DNA from 2 places in the Blautia sp. AF19-13LB genome. Region 1 is predicted to be linked to the other one. Evidence: riboswitches for the same ligand, from Rfam matches in the RefSeq annotation. Region 1 holds a riboswitch; the other holds the start of a gene.

The links. A riboswitch is a leader RNA that binds a small molecule or an ion and turns the genes downstream of it on or off. The one in region 1 is predicted to bind lysine.
Region 2: another riboswitch for lysine. It lies ahead of dapA (4-hydroxy-tetrahydrodipicolinate synthase); the one in region 1 lies ahead of DWX32_RS10140 (alanine/glycine:cation symporter family protein).

The regions. Positions count from the first base shown of each region.
Region 1 covers NZ_QUGO01000008.1:115,957-119,350, reverse strand. The annotation lists gene DWX32_RS10160 (class I SAM-dependent methyltransferase) at 1-338, shown strand, start outside; gene DWX32_RS19870 (hypothetical protein) at 411-827, shown strand; gene DWX32_RS10150 (peptide deformylase) at 869-1,279, shown strand; gene DWX32_RS20460 (maltose acetyltransferase domain-containing protein) at 1,323-1,448, shown strand; lysine riboswitch at 1,553-1,727, shown strand; gene DWX32_RS10140 (alanine/glycine:cation symporter family protein) at 1,913-3,391, shown strand.
Region 2 covers NZ_QUGO01000009.1:108,012-111,405, reverse strand. The annotation lists gene DWX32_RS11015 (metallophosphoesterase family protein) at 1-206, shown strand, start outside; gene dapB (4-hydroxy-tetrahydrodipicolinate reductase) at 353-1,114, opposite strand; gene dapA (4-hydroxy-tetrahydrodipicolinate synthase) at 1,150-2,040, opposite strand; lysine riboswitch at 2,192-2,366, opposite strand; gene DWX32_RS11000 (single-stranded DNA-binding protein) at 2,422-3,051, opposite strand.

The sequences.
Region 1 (3,394 bases):
AGGCAATGGAAAACAAAAAGGCGGCGGCCTCTGGTGCGCGGACGGAGTTTGTGCTGGAGAGCGCCGAAAATTTTCCCGTTCCTGTGGAAGTGGACCGGGTGTATTTTTTTAACCCGTTTTCGCTTGAAATCTTAAGAAAAGCGATGGCAAGACTGCTGGAATCGTACTACGAAAATCCGCGGGAGATCCAGCTGTTTTTCTATTACCCGTCGGATGCTTATATCTCGTATCTGATGACGGTGCCGGAACTGGAATTTCTCGATGAGATCGACTGTATGGATCTGTTTCCGGGCGGGGACAGCCGGGAGCGGGTTGTGATTTTTACGATTCAGGAATAAAAAGTTTTGTAACAGAAAAAACCGTGTGGAATACAAAAAAGCATGAATTATATTTGAAGAAAGGGTGTTTTTATGAAATATCAGGTAATGCGAATTGAGGAAGACCTTGATTTCGGCTGTGAGGAGCGCGGTGCCGACGAGCCTGTCATGGCAGTTGTTGTTTTGAAAGATGAAAACGGAACAGAATCGCGCATCCGCCAGGAGGATCAGATGCTGTATGACCGGAACATCGAGGAGGGCGACACCGTCATTCTGAATGAAAACGGCGAATTGCGAAAAGCACTCTCCGGTGATTGGACGCAGAACTGTGATTCGAAAAATGTAGATACGACAAAATTCGTCAACATGATGCAGGTTGTCAAAGCCGGAAAACAGATCGACTGGATCTGCCCGTTCTGCGGCGGAACAGTAGAACGACTGGAGCAGGAAGGCGGAAAAACCGTGATCGGATGCACATCGTGCGATATGCGGATTCAAATAGAAAATTAAACGATTTCGGCCTTTAAGGCCGAAAGAGAAAGGAAACACAAATGGTAAAACCAATTATGAGAGACGTTCTCTTCCTCGGACAGAAATCCATCCCGGCGACAGAGGAAGATCTGCAGATGGGAAGAGATCTGCAGGACACACTGGCAGCAAACCGCGAGGCATGCGTCGGCATGGCGGCAAATATGATCGGCGTGAAAAAACGCATCATCATCGTAAACGCCGGATTCCGCGACATCATCATGTTCAACCCGGTGATCGTCCGCAAAAGCGGCCCCTACGAAACAGAAGAAGGCTGCCTTTCCCTGCCAGGCGTGCGGAAAACAAAGCGGTACCAGAACATCGAAATCGAATACTACGACTGGAACTGGAAAAAACAACGCCAGAAATTCACCGGCTGGCCGGCCCAGATCTGCCAGCATGAGATGGATCATCTGGAAGGGATACTTATTTAGATCCTACAGCAGACAGGAGGACAGTATGACAGACAGAGAATGAATGGTAAAAGGAATCATTTACAACCCGAATGTGGAAGAGCTGGCCAAAGAGCAGTCCGGCTATATAGAGCGTCTGTGGAAGTTCAACCAGCTGAAGCCGTCAGAGGGAGACAAGAAAGTCAAATAAATCAGGACAAATTTCGAAAATATAAAATTTTTGTAAAATAATGTCGAAAAAACGATTGACAAGTAGCGAAAAGAAACATATGATAATACCTGTCAATATACATATTCGGCAATAGAGGCGCGAAGGCTAAGAGTAGCTGTCCTGAGACAACGGGGTCTGGGACGGGCAGGGAAAGGAGCATTCGCCGAAACGGGGCAGTTCCCGAAAAACTGTCTGCGTTGGGGTACAGTCGAACAGGCTGTGCACTCTCACCGTACTGGTGGAGGAGCTATTGCTTCATGAACGTAGATTTAATGGAGCAGTGGTGAAGACCGCTGCTCTTTTTATTGTACTGCAGTTGGAACCGTGACAAAAGGTTCCAGGGGTGGAAATCTGTTTGGTTGGAGAACGAAAGACGAAACGGGTGTTACAGGATACGTCTGAAGAAAACTGTTGCCGGAAAAGAAAAAAGGGAGGATTTTGACATGATAGCATTTCTTAACTGGCTGGACGGTGTCCTTTGGGGCGTGCCGCTGATCGCGCTGATGATTCTGACCGGTCTGTACTTTACCGTTCGTTCTGGATTTTTCCAGTTCCGTCACTTTGGCTGGATTATGAAGAGAACCGGCGGAAAACTGTTCCAGAAAGAAGACAAAGCAAGTGAAGGAAAGGGTATGCTTTCCTCGTTTGAGGCGATTTCGACCGCTATCGGCGGTACCGTAGGATTCGGTAATATCGCCGGTGTTGCAACTGCAGTTGCAGCAGGCGGCCCGGGAGCCATTATGTGGATGTGGCTTTCGTCTCTGCTTGGTATGATATTAAAACAGGTTGAGGTTACCCTCGGCTGCTACTACCGTCACACCAACGAAAAAGGTGAGTACTACGGCGGTCCGACTTACTACATGGAGTGCGGACTTGGCGAGGAGCGCCACTGGGGCAAGCTGTGGCTGATCCCGGCGCTCATCTTCGGCATCGGTATTTTCTCCACCTTCTTCGTAACCTCTTCCAACCTGACCGCATCTCAGGTCGTAGCCGGTGCGTTCGGTATTGAGAATATCAATCTTGGAAGCTTCAAAGTAGAAGGCGTTATCGTGATGGGCGTTCTGCTCTGCATTCTGACCTATGTCGTTACAAGCGGCGGTACGAAGAAAATCGCAAGTCTGTTCAGCAAGCTCGTTCCATTTATGAGCGTTCTTTATATCTTGATGGGAATTGGCATGATCATCATCAACATCAACCGCGTTCCTGGCGTATTTGCAGCCATCGTAACAAACGCATTTACCGGAACAGCAGCGATCGGCGGTTTTGCCGGCTGCGCAGTCAGCGAGATTATCCGTGTGGGTATGGCGCGTTCCGTATACTCCAATGAGGCTGGATGGGGTACTTCTCCAATGATCCATGCTTCCGCAAAAACACCGCATCCGGTAGAGCAGGGTCTGTGGGGATCTTTCGAGGTATTCTTTGATACCATGGTTATCTGTACGATCACCGCACTTTCCGTTATCTTAAGCGGAAACTGGACCGACGGAACGAACGGCGGAACACTTGCTTTAAGTGCATTTGCAAGCGGATTCGGCAAATTTGGAAGCATCCTTCTGGCAGTCATCATGGTCATTTTCACTGTAACGACTTCCGGCGGATGGTTCACCTACTATCTGGCAATTCTGGAGCATCTGTATAAAAAAGAAGGCAAGATGAAAGATATCGTCATGAAAATCTTCTACGCAATCCGCGCTCTGCCGGGCGTACTGTGGACGATCTATCTGGTAAAGACAAACAACCAGGGCTTTATCTGGACTGTCGTTGATATCACATCTGCGATCCCGACCTTCGTCAACGTAGCAGTGATCCTGATTCTCTCGAACCAGTATTTCAAACTGCTGAAAGACTACAAAGCAAGAAACTTCGGCCAGGGCACGGTAGACAAGAACGCCTGCCTGTTCTACGAAGAGAAAACGAAATAAAAA
Region 2 (3,394 bases), on a different contig from region 1:
ATCTCGAGGGCTATCTCGCCGAGTTCGACCGTGCCGAACTGGAAACCCACGGCAGTGTACTTGCCCGCTCCTTAAAGCGGACGCTGACCTGCGGTATCAATTACTTTTATCTCACGGTAAAACGGGTGCGGGAACTTGCGGATGCACTGGCGCTGACTGATCTTGATGAAGAGCTCTGGGAAAAAGCGGAACGGGAGCTGAAATAGATTTTTTGACAGAGGAACGTATTCCTATTACACTGCATAAGTGAAAAAACTCATTGGCTAAAACAGAAAAGATAAAAAAGAAGGCAGGCTGTGCAACTGCACACAGCCTGCCTTCTTTTTTATCTTTTCTATTTCCTGCTTCTGCCTTACTTCGCAGCAATCACATCCTGCATATCATACATACCGGCTGGCTTTCCAGCCAGGAATTTTGCGGCCTCTACAGCACCTTTTCCAAAAACTCCCTTGGAATATGCCCTGTGGGACAGGGTAACAACCTCGTCCGGGCCTGCGAAGATGACGTCGTGATCTCCGACGATGGTGCCGCCGCGTACAGCAGAGATTCCGATTTCTTTCGGGTCACGCTGCTCGTGGCGCTGGCTTCTGTCGTATACGTAGTGGTACTGGTTGTCCATTGCCGCGTTCAGGCTGTCTGCCAGGGCGATGGCGGTTCCGCTTGGAGCGTCGCATTTCAGTTTGTGGTGTTTCTCCACGATCTCCATATCAAAGCCTGCTTCGGCAAGCACTTTTGCAGCTGCCTGTACCAGTTTCATCAGCGTATTCACACCAAGGGACATATTTGCAGAGCGGAGAACCGGGATTTCTTTGCTGGTCTCCTGCACTTTTTTGAGCTGATCCTCGGTGAGGCCTGTGGTGCAGAGGACGAGTGGAAGTTTTTTCTCCTTGCAGGCATCGAGCAGTGCGTCGGCTGCCTTGTAGGAAGAAAAGTCAACGACTACGTCTGCCGGAACATCGCATTCTGCCAGGCTTTTGAATACCGGGTAATCGTTCTGGCCGTTGTCGTTCATATCGATTCCGGCTATGATTTCTGCATTTGCATCTTCTTTTACCAGGCCGGTGATGACCTGTCCCATATGGCCGTTGCAGCCATGCATAATAATTTTAACCATTGTCTTTTTCCTTCTTTACTTCGTGTATTCTTAACTTAAGCCAGTTTGATTCCAAAATCTTTCATAGCCTTTGCCAGGCGCTCCTGGTTCTGCGGCTCCATCTCGGTCAGCGGCAGACGAAGCGGTCCAACCTCTTTGCCCATCAGGTTCAGCGCTGCTTTTACCGGAATCGGGTTTACTTCGCAGAACAGCGCATCGATGAGCGGCAGTGCTCTCAGCTGGATTTCTCTGGATCCGGCCACATCGCCGTCGAGGAATTTCTGTACCATGTCGTGGGTCTCACGCGGTGCTACGTTGGAAAGAACGGAGATTACACCGCTTCCGCCAAGGGAAAGGATCGGCACAACCTGATCGTCGTTTCCGGAGTACAGATCGATCTTTCCATCGGTCAGCTGCATAATTTTTGCGACCTGGGAAATGTTTCCGGAAGCCTCTTTGACTGCAACGATATTCTCAACGTTGTTGAACAGATAGACGATCGTTTCCGGTGCAATGTTTACGCCGGTTCTGCCCTGAATGTTGTAAAGGATGACCGGCACTTTGACGCTGTCTGCGATTGCGGTAAAGTGTGCAATCAAGCCCTTCTGTGTTGCTTTATTGTAATACGGAGAAACGAGAAGAAGTCCGTCCACGCCGTATTTTTCTGCTTCCTGAGACAGATAAATTGCTGTCTCCGTGCTGTTGGAGCCGGTTCCTGCAATTACCGGGATTCTGTGATTTACTTTTTCCACGGTATATTTGATGGCATCCAGATGCTCCTCATGGGACAGGGTCGAAGCCTCACCGGTGGTTCCGCAGATAACGATGGCGTCGGTTCCGCCGGCGATCTGCTCCTCAATCAGTTCTCCGAGTTTTTCGTAATTCACTTCCTGTGTTTCGGTCATCGGTGTGATAATTGCAACAGCTGCACCTTTAAAAATAGACATTCTCTTTTCCTCCTGTATGTTGTGTCAGATAAAACCATAAGAAATCAGTCGCCGGAGCTTATCTCCCACGGAAAATTTCACTTTCCGTTAAAAAAAGAGGCGCCTCATCCCAGATAAGATCGCCTCCAAATTCACACATACGCAGTATCTATGATCAGATAGCTCTCCATCTCTCGATGACAGTCGCAGATTTTTTCAACCTGCGCCCAGGAGCATACCGGTTCAGCGCCGGATGTCCTTCGGCATTCTTCCCTTTTCCTCTTCTTCTTTTGCTGCTGAGGCATCCGAAAAGGTACTCTTGAAGTAATGCGACCTCTATCCACTTCAGTTCTGCTTTTACTATAGCATCATTAAATTTTCTTGTCAACAGCGGATCGCGCTTTAACTCTCACTATATTCCAGCTTGCTCACCGAAACCTCATATGCGGTCCGCTTTTCCATTTCCGTCTCGCTCAGCCGCTTCATATATTCCCGGCTCTGGATCCGTCCCCAGATGAGAACGTGGCCGCCCACGGCAAACGCAGAGGCATACCGCGCATTCCGTCCCCAGCAGATGCACGGGATATAATCTGATTTTCCATACGGACGGTTGACCGCGATCAGAAGGTCGGCGATCTCTCTTCCCAGAGGTGTTTTCCGGTAGACCGGCGGTTTACATATGTATCCATCGAGGTAAATCTGGTTGGATTTGACGGAATCGTCCTCTTCCTCCACGAAGCTTAATTCCCGCGCAAATACGGAGAGTACCAGACGGTTCTTCTTCTCCTCGTGGCGGTTGTAGGACCGGAACTGACCGCTGATGCAGATCCACTCACCCTGGTAATCCTGTGATACGTCCACCAGCCGCTCGGAGACCATCACCGGAATGATGTCCTGCGATTCACTCAACCGCTTGACCATCACATCGACGAGGTAAAAGCCCTCTCCGAATACCTGATGGCTGAATGTAAACGGGGAGACAATCTCTCCCATGATAACCACCTGATTGTTTTCAATCATCTTGTCTGCCATAATGAAAATCCCCTTCCTTTGTCTTTTCTTTCTGAATATTGATTTCTGATCGGTACTTTGCTGATCTATAATCCTAATGTATGAACCACATTTCTTTTTCAGAACCACTTTTTTCCAGATTTTTTTATTTCTATTCAAATCAGCATTCTGCCCAATTTTTTGTATATGTTTCTGTAAAAACCGCACCACATGCTTCGTATTTTCTACCATTGCAATACAAAAAATGTCACATCTTCCCTGTTTTTTTTCTCTGTTCTGTGCTATAATAGTTCAGATAGGCAGGCATCCAGCAGAGACAAAACGGCAAGGCACCTGCCTTTGTGCTGTGATAAACATTCCCGGC